Regions from separate parts of the Chryseobacterium sp. 1B4 genome, predicted to be linked through region 2. Evidence: riboswitches for the same ligand, from Rfam matches in the RefSeq annotation. Region 2 holds a riboswitch; the other holds the start of a gene.
What was found. A riboswitch is a leader RNA that binds a small molecule or an ion and turns the genes downstream of it on or off. The one in region 2 is predicted to bind cobalamin.
Positions count from the first base shown of each region.

Region 1 (7,882 bases), on a different contig from region 2:
GCGTTCAGTCATTACAGATGATTTTAATTTTGACGGAACCGAAGATGTGGCGATAAGAAACGGGAATATGGGAAATTACAGCTCGGCTTCTTATGATGTGTATGTATTCAACAGCACAAGAATGGCATTTGTGAAAAGTGAAGAACTTACAGACCTGGGCTCGAGTGGTTTTGATTTTTTTGAAACAGACGCCAAACGCAAACGTCTTATTTCCTACGGTAAGTCCGGTTGCTGCAGGCTTTTTACAACAGAATATGCTGTCATTCCGAACAAAGGGCTGGACAGGGTGCTTGAAAAAGAGGAAGATATGACCAATGAGGATCAGGTAAGGGTAATAACGAAAGAAAAGATCAATAATAAATGGATTACCAAAACCAAGGTATATCCGGCAGATCAGTATAACAAAAAATAAAAAGTAAGATGAAAATTCAGAAAGAAATCGATTTTATCCTGGCAGTGGATGCTCTGAAAAATGTGCAGCGAAGAAATTACAATGCTGACGATTCCCGGAGAGAGAATACAGCAGAGCATTCATGGCAGATCATTATCCTGGCTCAGATCCTTTATCCTTATGCCAAAAACCGTGCAGATATTGATTTACTAAGAGTAATAAGGATGCTTTCCATTCATGACCTGGTTGAAATAGAAGCCGGAGATACTTTTATTTTTGATGAAAAAGCAATGGTAGGAAAGTTTGAAAGAGAAAAGGCATCTGCCCAGAAGATCTTTGGAATTCTGGATGAACCTTTACGTACAGAGTTCTTTAATCTATGGCTTGAGTTTGAGGAAGAAAAGACTCCGGATGCTATTTTCGCCTGCGGGATTGACAGAATCATGCCGTTTATCTTAAATTCCCATACTGCGGGAAAAAGCTGGACTGAAGCAGGAGTCACAGAAAAACAAATCAGAAATATGCTTGAAAATGCGATCAGCAGGGCATCAGATGAAATGGGTGAGGCCTTTGAACTTTTACTGAACAGAAGTCTGGAAACGGAAAAGGTTTTGAAATAATTTCAATGAAAAATTTCGGGCGGCCAGAGGCCGCCCGAAATTTTTAGTATTTATAGTATCTGAATTGGTTTCTTGAATTCATCAATCGCTACAAAAGTAAAATCACCTACAATAGCTTTTTCTCTTTCGTAGGAATACATCTGCTCCGTGTAAATTTCAACATTTACTTTCATACTGGTTTTTCCTACGTATGAAACCTTCCCGATCAGTTCCACAATAGTTCCGGCAGGAATAGGTTTTTTGAAATCGATTTTGTCACTGCTTACCGTTACCACCCTTTTTCTGGCAAAACGGGTTGCTGTGATAAAAGCTACTTCGTCCATCAGCTGCATAGCCGTACCACCGAAAAGGGTATCGTAATGATTGGTTGTGTTAGGGAAAACCGCTTTAAAGATTCTGGTTTCGGATGCTTCAATTCTTTCTTCTGTAGTCATATATCATTATTAATTAAAGCGAAATGAGAGATATCAAAACAACAGAACAATGACAGGAACTTTGGAAATTCCTGAAACAATTCATCAGATCAATACAACTTCAGATCGCGAAAGTTACATGTTTAAGAAAAAGGCAGGTCTCCTGACTTGTAACATCATTTATCTCCTTCCCATGCCTCGCACAGTGGATCTTTGATAAAGACTTCAGTTACTTACAGTTGCGCGACAGTCCGTGATTTTCACACGGTTCCCTTTTAATCTGCAGTGATGCAGAACCAATTTCTGTGATGAATAAGTATTAAAACTTTTCGGATGCAAAAATAATGAATTTATTCCGGATTATGGAAAATAATCTGGCTGATTACCCTTCCTTTCTTGATGGTCCACAGCGTTGTATATCTGTTTTCTCCTGAACCGTTGATCATATAAAGAAAAATATTATCGTTATCAAGGGAAGTTACTCCGACGTTCTCAAAATCCATGGTAGGCTGGAACATGTTTTTGATGGCTTCCCTTACAAAAACAGAACCTCTTCCGGGTTGTTGTACCCTGATTGATTTGATTTCAGTCATCCCTTCGGGAAGATCATTTCCGATTCCCCAGGGTTTTACTTTGTCAATGGTAAGGAGCTTTCCTTCCGCATCTTTTTCCTTTTTACGGTATCCTGCATTGGAAGGATAGATATCAATCACCACTTTGCTTCTTTGGGCAGTAGGGATTTTAGGATCGGAATTGTCGGTGAAAATAAGTGATCTTCCGTTTTTAGATTTGGAAGGGGTATAGGCGGGAAGCTGATCAATATAAGCAATACGCTCTTTATTCACCATTCCTTCTTTATCAAGAGTTTCATAACGCACAAACGGCTTGTCATCATCCTGTTTCTCGGGATATTTGATCCAGATCCATTCTGTTTCTCCCGGAGCAGGCTTTACATAAACAAATACATCACCTTTGCGCATACGGATCTTATCTACAATTTTTCTGTAATTGTCTTTATGAACCCGCACATTGGCATATCCCTCGTCAGCTTTTACCACTCCGAAAGGAACTTTATTCTGCCCCTTTACAAAGGCTAAAGAAAAATACTGAAAGCAGATAAATAGAATGCTTTGTTTATGAAAGTCATCATGAAAATTTTTTGTTCCTTCAAATATATAAATTAAATGCTTTTCGGAAGATAATTATACCGCTGCAGTTCATTTAAATCTTGTAATTGTTTCAGATGGCCGTCTGAAAGCAGATACATAAGTACAGAAATATCCAGAACATCTTTAAAATTATGGTCAGAAATAATAAATCCTTTATGGGCTGACTCCAGAAGTATATTTTTCTTTAGTTCTTCAGTAACCTTAGGAGAAAGACTATGAAATGGCTCGTCCAGTAAAATAAAATCCGCTTCAGAATAAATAATCATCAGGGTTTCAATGATTCTCTGCTCACCCTTGGAAAGGTTTTTAGGTTTTTCATGAAGAAAAGGTTGTACAAACTCTGAATTAAAAAGTAATTCAGTATTCTTTTGGTTACAAAAAAGGGGAATCAGGTTTTTGATTTTTATATATTGGGGTAGAAACAGCTCCTGTGGCAAATAGGAGATCCGGTTTTTTCTGTCGGAAATGTTTTTCAGAATAGTGTTGTCATATTTTATAAACTGAGTATCGCCATATTCAGTGCCGAAAATAATGTTCATCAATGTTGATTTTCCGCTTCCATTTCTGCCTAATAACCCTATAACCTGCCCTGTTTCGCATCCTATATAAATATCCTGCAGAATTTTCCTTTCATGGAAAGATTTTGTTACACTATCAATATGAAGCTTACTCATAAGAACAGTGTTATAGTTTTTACAAGAAATCCTGATAATATCGTTCCTGTCCAAAGAAAAGTTCTTGAAAATCCTGAATTAGCGTAAAAATAATATTCGCTTTTAAACCTTACTTCGTACATAAAGTAATGAAGAACCGGTAAAATTAAAAGAAAACTTAATCCAAATGTTTCAGTTCTGTAGGGGAGCAGAAAAGAAATAAGTAACGAAAACAGCAAGGTAGGAATGAGGGTTTTTTTATAAAAAATCCAAAGAATAGTAAAGTTTCTGACCATGTTCAATACTTTTAGAATAGGTATCCGATATTTAAATATATGGAGGTTGGTTGTTTAAACTTTTATAATCGTTATTTAAACCACAAAAGGCACAAAAGTTTTAAACACTTCAGTTTTTTCAGAACCAGACCTTATGCATAATAAGTACACCTAAGTTTTGTGAAAATCTTTGATTTTCATCTTATGTGAACTTTTCTGCGGTATCATTTTAAACTTACTTCAGTGAACTCAAGCATTTAGAATGAACCCTTTTGTGACTTTTGCGGTTTTGTAAAGTTTAAACAACTTTATGAATTCAAATATATTAAAAACCTTTATACAAGAGAAAAATTAAAAGATTCATTAAGAAATAAATAAAAAGAGAGAGCACTGAAAAGTGCTCTCTGTATTTGCATACATTAATCCTCAGACTAATTAAATTCTCTCAAGCTCATCCGCGTCAATCGTGGTTTTGAAAGTGCCGTAATTGACAATCACTTTATTACGTGAGATTTTCTCAATGGTACCCACACTGGTGCTTCCTGTAATACGAACACGCTGCCCGACTTTCATCCACACAGCACGGTCGGTTTTACGTTTTTCCTCCAGTTTTTCATTGGTTTCAGCAATTTTTTCAATCACTTCCTCTTTTTTCAGCTGTTGGGTAATTTTTCTCTTAACAACCTGAAGACGTTTGGATTCATCCTTATCGGTACCTAATTTCCTGAATTTCTCCTGTTCAAGGAGCTTTACAAAATCTTTTACAACATCCTTTCTGGATTTTCCTTTGGTATAGCTGTCGATGAATGCCTCAATCTTATTTCCGAACTGAAGTTTACGGTGTTCCTCTTCATACAGCTTCTGGAAATTGAAAAGTTTCTGCTGAAGCTGGTCATTCAGTTTCTGAAGGTTATCACGTTTATCTTCTACAGATTCTTTTCTTTCTGCAAGGTCGGATTTCAGTTTCTCAACCTCAAATTTTTCCTGCTGCAGTTTTACAATCGTTTTATCGAGATTAACAATATCATGTTCTACCTTTTTCTTGGCAGAATGGATGATAAACCTTGGAATTTTATTCTTTTCTGCAACTTCAAAGGTAAATGAACTTCCTGCCTGCCCTACTTCCAGCTTATACATTGGTTCCAAAGTTTCTTCATTGAAGAGCATTGCTGCGTTTTGAGCGTTAGGGAGCTGTTCTATCACCAGTTTGATATTGGTGTAATGGGTAGTGATGATAGCAAAACTCTTTTTGTCATAGAAAAACTCCATGAAACTTTCTGCCAGCGCACCTCCCAGCTCAGGATCAGAACCTGTACCGAATTCATCAATCAGCAAAAGCGTATTGGCATCAGCCTCACGGATGATTCCTGACATTTTTTCAATCTCGATGAATAGGTCGATAAGTGATTTTCAATGGACTGGTTATCTCCAATATCAGTCATGATTTTCTCAAAGAAAAACATTTCAGACTTTGGATGAACCGGAACCAGGATGCCACTCTGAATCATCAATTGTAATAATCCTACCGTTTTCAGGGTAATCGATTTTCCACCGGCATTCGGACCGGAGATACAGATGATCCTGTTGTGCTCCGTTAAAGTCAGTGTCTGTGGATGAATCGTTTTATTCTCTATTTTGTTTCTTAACCATAAAAGAGGATGATAGGCATCTCTTAATCTCAGCGTTTTATGATGGTTGATTTTCGGAAGAACTCCATTGATCAGTTCACCAAATTTCGCTTTAGCTCTCGTAAGGTCAAGGTCAAAAATATATACCTGATATCTCCATAACTGAGGTTGAAATTCTGCCAGTTCTGCAGTAAGTTTACGGAGAACTTTATCGATCTCTTTTTCTCTTCCTCTTCACTTTCACGAAGCTTGAAGTAGTGCTTTACAACACTGTCCGGCTGAATGTAAGTAATGGAACCGGTTTTGGAAATTCCTAATGTTCTTCCCGGAACCCTTTTTTGAATCCTGATTTTACAGCCAAGACCCTCTGGTCATCAATAATGGTTTCCCGTATATCGTCCAGAAAGTCACTCTGACCATATGTGGTAAGCGCGCGGTTGAAGTTTTCCTGGATAGCTTTTTTAGCAAGCTGTATTTCAGTTCTTATCCCTTTCAAAGCTGGGGAAGCTTCATTTTTTACCTCACCAAAACGGTTAAAAACCTTATCTACTTTCTCAATGATCTCTTTTCTGAATTCCAGTACAGAAGCTTCTTCCAATAAAGTAGGAAACGTTTCCGGCATGGTAGGGAAGAACTTCTGCAGTTTTCCGATCTGTTCCGTGATGGTTTTTATTTTGATGAAAGCAGAATTTTCCAGACGGTAGTTCTCAATCAGCATCAATTTCAGCTCACTTTCAATATCTTCATATTCATCAAACGGAATCGCATTTGAACTTTCGAAACTCGACAGGTATTCTGACGTTTTCTTTAATGAAAGTTCTGCCTCGTCTATTTCCATCGGACGAAGTTGAAGAATTTTTTCTCTTGTTTTCGGAGAATACGCAAATGGGGAGATTTCCGCGAGCAATTGCGGAAACTCTAATTCGTCTAAATCTTCTTTATCTATATACACAGTGCAAATTTAGTGAGAATTTTGATTATTACGTATATCTGAGAGATTTACAGAATAAATTAACCGGGATTTAAAGTTTTTACGCTAAAAAATAAACCGATAATATTCTTTTATTAAATTTGAAATATGAAACTGGAAACCCAAAGATTATTACTGAGAGATATCAACGAAAGTCATGTTGATGATATTTTGCGAATCCGAAGCAATGAGGTGATCAATCGGTTCGTTATAAGGAAATCTCCTAAAAATAACTACGATGCGCTCCAGTTTATTCTGACGATTAAAGAAAGAACTCAAAATAACCAAACCATCTATTTGGGAATTTCTTTAAAAGATCAGCTGAATCTTATCGGAACCATCTGTCTCTGGAATTTTTCTGAAGACCGCAAAACAGCAGAAGTTGGCTATGAATTGCTGCCGGAATATCACAGGCAGGGAATTATGTCTGAAGCTTTGAAAGTGGTTTTGGATTTTGGTTTTAATGAATTGAATTTAGAAGAAATTCTGGCTATTACCAATAAATGTAATGAAAATTCAAAAGGGATTCTTTTAAAACATGGTTTTATTGTATGGGAAGGAAAGGAAGATAAAGATTTCCCTGATAATATTATTTTTAGTCTGAAAAGGCTCTCTGCTGGCCATCATTAAAAATCCAAAAGGTTTTCTCTATCTTTATCGCTGATTGAAATTACCTATGAAAAATGAAATAAAATCTTTAACGGGACTTAGAGGAGTTGTCGCATTATGGGTTGCTTTTTTTCATTTTAGTTTTTTCAGGAATGAATTCATTCAGGATATAGTAGGGAAGGGCTATGTAGCTGTTGATATCTTTTTTGTGCTGAGTGCCTTTTTACTAACGGTTTCTTATTCTGAAAAGTTTAGAAATCTGAATTATAAAGTAATAGATATTTTTTACAAAAAAAGAATCAACAGAATTTATCCTGTTTACATCATATCAGTTGTTTTTATTGTACTGTTTTTAGAAAAAAGCTCTATAGCCGGGCTCCTGATCAATGCCACATTAATACAATGCTTTTTTAATCCCAATTATCTGCTGAATATAGTTTATTGGTCGCTAAGCACAGAATGGATCTGCTATTTGATCTTCCCTTTTATGTTATGGATTATCCTGCGTTATAAGATTCGCAGTGAAATCTTAATTGTATCAAGTCTGATTTTGAGGTGGATGCTTCCCCATCTTCCCGGTCATTTATATATAGGTTCTGAAATTCCACTGAAAGAAGGTGAATCAACAGCATATCTTGATCTTCCATATGGCCTTGTTTCCCTTCTGAGAACGGTTTCTTCCTATTTTCTTGGGATTGGGATTGCCCTTTTAAAGCCATTTAAAACGGAAAAAGAAAATCTCATCATTTATATTATTACTATAATATTTGTCTCTTTGTTGTTTATCGGTAAAGGACCATTGTTTATACCTTTATTATCCGCATTGATGATTAAATGCCTGCATGAAGGAAAACAAAACTATCTGAAGGCATTTCTGGAAACCAAAACAATATATTTTTAGGCAATATCTCTTATTCGTTGTATATTATCCATTATATGGTGAAGAAGCAGAATTTCGTTATTGTACATAATTATCATCTTAATAATCTGTTATTAATATCATTTTCATTATTGCTGTCTTACTTTTCTTATAGGCTGATTGAAAGAAAAGTGAAGATATTTAAGGTATGATTAATGCTCTTGTTTTATTTTAATATTATTATTTTTGCAGTATGACCTGGACAGAAATTTTAGCCCCGATAAAAGTACGGAAT
Region 1 covers NZ_JAPNUF010000008.1:464,796-472,677, reverse strand. The annotation lists gene OWR28_RS18540 (XAC2610-related protein) at 1-412, shown strand, start outside; gene OWR28_RS18535 (HD domain-containing protein) at 421-1,011, shown strand; gene OWR28_RS18530 (acyl-CoA thioesterase) at 1,062-1,445, opposite strand; cobalamin riboswitch at 1,561-1,740, opposite strand; gene OWR28_RS18525 (hypothetical protein) at 1,775-2,482, opposite strand; gene OWR28_RS18520 (ATP-binding cassette domain-containing protein) at 2,605-3,267, opposite strand; partial or broken gene OWR28_RS18515 (endonuclease MutS2) at 3,957-6,101, opposite strand; gene OWR28_RS18510 (GNAT family N-acetyltransferase) at 6,228-6,749, shown strand; gene OWR28_RS18505 (acyltransferase) at 6,796-7,629, shown strand; partial or broken gene OWR28_RS18500 (uracil-DNA glycosylase) at 7,841-7,882, shown strand, end outside.
Region 1: another riboswitch for cobalamin. It lies ahead of OWR28_RS18530 (acyl-CoA thioesterase); the one in region 2 lies ahead of metE (5-methyltetrahydropteroyltriglutamate--homocysteine S-methyltransferase).

Region 2 (7,882 bases):
AAATCCTGACGAAGAGGACACTCTTGTAGGCCCTATGGTAAGTGTCAGACAATTTGACCGCGTACAAAGTTATATCCGGCTGGGGCAGGAAGAAGGCGCAACTCTGCTGGCAGGTGGTGAAGGTAAGCCGCAAGGTCTTGAAGACGGTAACTTTGTAAAGGCAACCATCTTTACCAACGTACGTAATGATATGCGTATTGCCCAGGAAGAAATCTTCGGACCTGTATTATCCATTATTCCTTATGCTGATGAAGAGGAAGCCATTGCGATTGCCAATGACACTCATTATGGTCTGGCAGCTTATATCAGCTCTTCTGATCAGGAGCATGCTGAACGTGTAGCCGCACGGATTGATGCCGGTAGAATATGTATCAACGGTTTTTCACATGATCCTTATGCTCCTTTCGGCGGCTTTAAACAAAGCGGGATAGGACGTGAATATGGTGTATTCGGGCTGGAAGCTTATCTGGAGCCAAAGGCTGTTATTGTATAAAATTATATTCATCACAGTACAATGTTCTAAGAGCATTTTGCTGTGATGATGCTAAAAAGTTTTGTAAGTTTGAAAAAACAACAGATCAAGAAATAACATTCGAGCCATGAGTGAAAATAATATTCCTTTTCCCATCAATTACTCCTGTCATTTTACAGAATTCAGGGAAGGAGAACAGTTTGCGCGGATTCACAGCCTGGGACTTGTTCTTTCCGGGGAAATGGAGCTGAATGACGGGATCACCAAAACGATATTCAAAGAAGGTGAGCTTTATTCTGCAAGAAAAAACCGTTTGGTGAAGTTTGCAAAATATCCTCCTAAAGATGGCGAAATCAAAACTGTAACCATTTATTTTGATGAAGCTATCTTACGGGATTTCAGCCGTGAGTACGGATATCAGGCAGAGAAGAAAGAAAATGTACCCGCCTATATAAAACCCAATCAGAAGGCATTAACTTCTTTTATGTATTCATTGCTTGCCTACGAGGAATTACCTTCATCTCAAGAACTTCTGCGTCTCAAACAAAAAGAAGCGTTACTTCTGATGCTGAACTACGACCCCGGTCTTAAGGATATTTTATTTGATTTCTCAGAACCTCATAAAATTGATATCGAATCTTTTATGAATAAAAATTTTCACTTCAATGTCAATGTAGAGCGTTTTGCCTATTTAACGGGAAGAAGTTTATCTGCCTTTAAAAGAGATTTTCAGAAAATATTCGGTATTCCACCGAGACAATGGTTACAGCACCGGAGATTAAAGGAAGCCCATTTTCTGCTAACCCAAAAAGGAAGATCGGTTTCTGATGTTTATCTGGATCTGGGGTTTGAAAATCTATCCCATTTCTCTTTTGCCTTTAAAAAACAGTTTGGTTATCCTCCAAGCTCATTACAGGCAAAATAGAATAAAAAGTGAGCAGGCTATTGCAGTTATCCATGTTTTAACTCTTTAAAATATCAGATCGTGTCATGAAAATCACGACACGATCTGAATAATTGAATCTAATTATTGTAAAGTTTTTTAAAGTGCATATTCCACAGAAGCTTCTTTAGCAGCAGCTACCATTGCTATCAGAGCTTTTTCGGTTTCTTCCCAATGTCTTGTTTTAAGCCCGCAGTCAGGATTTACCCAAAGCTGGCCGGCAGGAATTACATTCTGGGCTTTTCTCAGCAGCTCAATCATTTCTTCTTTTGACGGAACCCTTGGTGAATGGATATCGTATACCCCGGGGCCGATTTCATTCGGATATTTAAAGTCTGCAAAAGCATTCAGAAGCTCCATCTGGGAACGGGAACATTCTATCGTAATTACGTCTGCATCCATATCAGCAATATTTTCAATAATGTCATTGAACTCCGAATAGCACATATGTGTATGGATCTGGGTAGCATCCTCTACTCCGCTTGCTGAAATTCTGAAGGCTTCCACTGCCCATTTCAGGTAATTTGCCAGTCGGTTTTTCTTAACGGAAGGCCTTCTCTTATCGCAGGTTCATCAATCTGAATAATTCTGATCCCTGCTTTTTCCAGATCCACCACTTCATCACGGATCGCCAATGCAATCTGCCTGCACGTTTCCGAACGTGGCTGATCATCACGTACAAAAGACCATTGTAAAATCGTAACAGGACCTGTAAGCATTCCTTTTACCCATTTCTCAGTCTGGGATTGTGCATACTGAGACCAGTAAACCGTCATCGGAGTTGGGCGGGAAACATCACCGAAGATTACAGGAGGCTTTACGCAACGGCTTCCGTAACTCTGTACCCAGCCGTTTTTAGTGAATACAAATCCTTCCAGCTGTTCTCCGAAATACTCTACCATGTCATTGCGCTCAAATTCTCCGTGAACCAGTACATCAATTCCGATGTCTTCCTGCCAGCGGATTGTTCTTTGCGTTTCTTCTTTCAGCAGCCTGTCATACTGTTCTGCTGTCAGTTCTCCTTTTTTGAATTTTGCTCTCCAGCTTCTTACTTCTGCAGTCTGCGGAAACGACCCGATAGTTGTTGTCGGGAATAAAGGAAGCTGTAATGCTTTTTGCTGTTGTTCTTTACGGATTCTGAAGATATTAATTCTTTGCGTATCCTTTTCTGTTACAGCATTAGCTCTCTGCTTTACCTGATCATTATGAATAAGAGAAGAAGTTCTTCTGCTTTCAACTGCTTTTTTATTTTCTTCAAAAGCTTCAAGAATCTGATCAATTTCTGTTTCCGATACCAGCTCTTTAAGCGTTACTACTTCCGTTACTTTCTGTTTGGCAAAAGCCAGCCAGTTTTTAATTTCAGGATTAAGATTGGTTTCAAAATCAAGATCACAAGGGGAATGCAGCAATGAGCAAGATGGTGCGATCAAAACTCTTTCAGAGCCTAATTGATTCACTGCTTTTTTTATCAGAGACAATGACTTTGATAATCATTTTTCCAGATATTTCTTCCGTCAACCACCCCTAATGACAGACTTACGCTTTCAGGAATAATGTACAGTATATCATCCAGCTGTTCAGGATTTCTTACAAGATCTACGTGCAGCACATTCACAGGAAGTGAAGCAGCCAGTGATGCATTATCTTTTAATCCTTCAAAATAAGTGGCAATAATAAATTTCAGTTTTGGGAAACGTTTCCTTATTTCAGCATATACAAAATGATATGTTTCTTTTGCCTTCTCATTTAAATCCAATGCCAAAAAGGTTCATCAAACTGAATCCATTCTGCGCCCTGATCCTGAAGTTTGGTTAAAATTTCCGAGTATACATGAAGAAGGTTTCCGGCCAGATCCAGCTTATCAAATCCTTCTTCTTTTTCTTTTCCCAATAACAGATAAGAAACCAGCCCGATAATAACCGGTTTGGCGTTGATCCCAGCCTGCTTTGCTCCTGCAAATTCATTGAAAATTTTATCTGAGCTCAGTTTAAACTGCTGGTTTTTATAAAATTCGGGAACAATATAATGGTAATTGGTATCGAACCATTTGGTCATTTCCATTGCTGTGATATCCAGTCCTTCTTTCTGATATCCTCTTGCCATGGCAAAATAAAGATCCAGCTCAGAGTTATTCTTTTTAAGAACCACTTCATGGTAGCGGGACGGTATTGCCCCCACCACAAGGCTCATATCCAGAACCTGATCATAGTATGAAAAATCATTACACGGAATAAGATCTATTCCTGCTTCTTTCTGAATATTCCAGTTTTGGTTACAGATATTTCTGCCTGTATTCAGAAGTTCTTCCGGAAGGATTTTACCTGACCAATACTGCTCGCAGGCTTTTTTGAGTTCTCTTTTGCTACCAATACGCGGATAGCCCAGAATGTGAGTTTGCATTTTTTAAACTTTTATATTAAAACTTGATTTAAAGTCTTTTTAAATGCTTCTTAATGCTTAACGAATAGAAATTCCGGGGAAAATGGCATAGCAGACCCTACAGTTTTCCCACAGAAGAAAACGTACTTATCTGATATATCATCTGTATGACCCAAAGCTTCAGACCGCGAAAGCACTGTCAATCCAGTAAAGGCAGGTCTCCTGACTTGTAACAGTTTCTGTCATCCTTCCCGCTTTGGCAGTGGATATGCAAGGACAGAAACCTTTGGCGTGTTACTTACAGTTGCGCGACAGCTCGTGATTTGCACACGATTCCCTATTAATCTACGTTAAGTAAAACCTTTTCTGTTTGATGAAGTATCTCTAAAGAACTGTACTTTTACTTTCAGCAGCTGCTTTCTGTAAAAGTTTTTAATTTTGGGTAAAATTAACAATACAGAATAAAATTCAGTCAAAATGCAATAATTAAGCAAATAAAACCGTATGAATAACAATTAAAAGCATATTATCCTGTATCTTTGACCGTTTTTATAATTTTAAAGAATAATATTCTGTGGAACAACTCGATGATAAGGATTTACAGCTGCTCAGGCTGCTCCAGAAAAATGCCAAACTGACCGTAAAAGAACTTGCCAAAGAGGTAAACCTCTCTGCTTCTCCGGTTTTTGAAAGAATAAAAAGGCTTGAACAGGAAGGCTTCGTTAAAAGATATGCTGCAGTTCTCGATGCTGAAAAGCTCAACCGCGGATTTACCGTTTTCTGTCAGATCAAGCTGAAAATTCATGACAGATCTGTCGGTTATGATTTTGTAAAAGAGATTCTGGAAATAGAAGAAGTTGCCGAATGCTACAATATTTCAGGGGATTTTGATTTTCTTCTGAAAGTACAGGTAAGGGATATGAAGCATTACCAGGATTTCGTATTCAATAAACTGGGCTCCGTAGATTCTATAGGAAGTACCCACAGTACTTTTGTGATGGCTGAGGTAAAAAACAACCATGGATTGATGATATAATTTTTTAAAGTCCACGTTACAAATAAAAAATCCGTCATTATTTGACGGATTGTGTAGTATTTTTGCGGCTGATTAATTCACTGCCGGATTTATAACTCCTGTTGTTAAACTTAATGATTTTAACAGGCTTTTACTGTCGAACTGCAGTGTTGCATAATGTTTGCCTTTTTTAAAAACAAGTTTTGACCCTCCGGGGAATTCACTTCCTGCACCCATTTTCTGTACCTTCGCACCGTATTTACTGAACTTTGTTTTACAATCCTGCAATGTACTTTTGTTCATGATAAGACCGAAAGGAAGCCCTTCTACTACTATTGGCCTGTCGTCTGAAGTAACAAAAAACATTTCATTAACTGTATTATCCTTTCCCAGACTGGTATACATTTCAAGCCCTGTCTTCATTGGCCATTTCACATATTTTTCTTCATTGGCATCTTCATAAAAAACCGGCTTTACATTCAATGCTTTTGAGATTTTATCGGTTGTCTGCGGGAAAATAAATTCTGAATTCCTGTCTAATAAGGAATTTAAAGCTGCTGTTTTCTGTGAAAATGCGGTTACACTTAATGCCAGAAAAAAGATTGTTACAATAAAACTGAATGATTTCGTCTTCATGGAATAATTTAAAATTCTAATGATTTGAAGGTTAAAGGTATTAAAATTACATTATTCAGTCCTACAAAACTTTAATAATATATCCCTTTAATTATTTTATTTTTTTGCAGAACTACAATAAACTTCCCATTTCTCTTTTGATATTTCATAGATATAATTCAATGAAGAGCTTTCTCCAAAATAGCTTACTTCCTCTTCACCTACTTTCTCTGCTCCAATCCTGCCGATTGCTATTTGTGAACGGACATTATCAGCTCCAATCTGAAAATACACCTTTTCAACATACTGAAAAATATAGTTTAACATAGCGGCTTTCACAACCGGATTTATTCCCTTACCCCAGCAATCCACCGAATAAAAGGTATATCCTATAAAGATGCTGTTTTCACTGGGATTATAATCATAAAAGCGGGTACTTCCTACAATCTTTCCCGTGAATTTGTCAACCACCCGGAATGCGCCTTTACTTTGAATGGCTCCGTCAAAAAACACTTTAAATACATCTTTTTTCCATCGGTCTTTACTGGGATGCTGCTCCCAGACTTTAGGATCTGCCGCTGCTGCATACACTTCTTCAAAATCTTCTTCCTTCAAAGGATATAAATCTACTTTTTCAGTTTCTAAATGAGGCTGAATACTAAATTTCATATTATTTCTGTTTTAAATTTTATTTTGATTATTATTTAACTGCAGCAAAATTAACTGCACATTGGAGTATATTTGTAATCCAATACAAATAAAATGGATAGTCCAATTATTAAAAGTCTGCTGAATCACATAACCATTGATCCTGCTTCCAACCGGGCAGTATATCTCCAGTTATCAGATGGAATTTTAATCCTTATCAGACAGGGGAAATTAAAAACAGGACAAAAACTACCTTCTTCAAGAGAGATAGCAAAACTATTCAATATCAATCGGATCACAGCGTCTAAAGCATTTGATGAATTACAGATGCAGGGCTGGCTGGAAAGCTTCATCGGACGCGGGACATTTGTTTCCTCACACATTCCGGAACCCGATCCTGAAAAGCTTCAGGATATTGTCAGCAATAAAGGAATTAAAACAGCAGGTTTTGAACTTCATGAAAATCATTACCTTCCTAATCCTTACTTTATTCCCAACTCAGATCTTCATCTGGATGACGGTTATCCGGATCCGAAGCTGGCCCCCTTAAAAGAACTTTACAGAGCCTACAGAAACCAGCTGACCAGAAGCGGTTTATATGATAAATTCGGGAGCTATAGTTTTCCTGATGGTTCCGAATTCTACAAAACCACCTTATCCAATCACTTGAACGAAACCAGAGGATTAAAAACTTCTCTGAAAAATATTTTATCCGTTCGCGGAACCCTGATGGGAATTAATCTTGTCTGTACAGGATTGATAAACCCCGGTGATGTAGTAGTATCAGGAATTCCGGGATGGCAGCGTGCAGAACACAATTTTATACATGCCAAAGCCCAACACATAGGGATTCCTGTAGATGAGTATGGGGTATGTGTGGATGAACTGAAAAAGATCTGTAAAAAAACGAAAGTGAGGATGGTATATGTAACCCCCACCATCATTATCCAACTACGGTATCGCTCCGTATTGACAGAAGACTTGAGCTGTTGAGACTTGCCAATGAATATGGTTTTATTATTTTTGAAGACGACTATGATTTTGACTTTCACTATAGCCGCCGCCCTTTACTACCGCTGGCCAGTGCTGATGAAAACGGAATGGTCATCTATTGCGGTTCTTTCAGTAAAAGCTTTTCTCCTGCCTTTCGTATGGGTTATCTGGTGGCTTCAGAAAATGTCATTAAACATCTTTCCAATATACGTGTATTGCTGGACCGGCAGGGAGATCATATCCTTGACAATGCCATAGCAGATATTATAAACGACGGAACGGTGCAGCGCTATACGAGGAAAGCTTTAAGTATATATCAGGGCAGACGGGATCATTTCTGTAATTTATTGAAATCTGAGCTTAACAAAGCAATAGATTTTTCAGTTCCTGAAGGAGGAATGACTGTCTGGACAGAGTTTGATAAGAGCATTAATCTTGAAAAACTGGCAGCATACGCTTATTCAAAAGGCTTATACATATCAGATGGCAGTTTACACCGGTATGAAGGATATGATCAGAATGCAATACGTCTGGGTTTTGCCTCATCCACTATAGACCAGCTTGAGCGGAGTGTAGAAATTCTGAAAGGATTAATCTAAGCTTAAAAAACTGGACTATATATTTTATCAAAATCGGACTACATACCCAAACCACTCTATCGATAAATTTGCATTGCGAAAAAAATCATACAATTTTAGACTTTATATTTTTTTTGACAGCCAATATGTCAAAAATTGTATTGTAATTTGATTTTGATAGTAAATGAAAGCTAGCTATTTTAATTTATTTTGTAAAAAACAGGTTTAATGATCGGATT
Region 2 covers NZ_JAPNUF010000007.1:945,156-953,037, forward strand. The annotation lists gene OWR28_RS14320 (aldehyde dehydrogenase family protein) at 1-493, shown strand, start outside; gene OWR28_RS14325 (AraC family transcriptional regulator) at 600-1,397, shown strand; partial or broken gene metE (5-methyltetrahydropteroyltriglutamate--homocysteine S-methyltransferase) at 1,515-3,815, opposite strand; cobalamin riboswitch at 3,990-4,174, opposite strand; gene OWR28_RS14335 (Lrp/AsnC family transcriptional regulator) at 4,369-4,830, shown strand; gene OWR28_RS14340 (hypothetical protein) at 4,903-5,445, opposite strand; gene OWR28_RS14345 (GNAT family N-acetyltransferase) at 5,542-6,093, opposite strand; gene OWR28_RS14350 (aminotransferase class I/II-fold pyridoxal phosphate-dependent enzyme) at 6,187-7,065, shown strand; gene OWR28_RS14355 (PLP-dependent aminotransferase family protein) at 7,059-7,664, shown strand.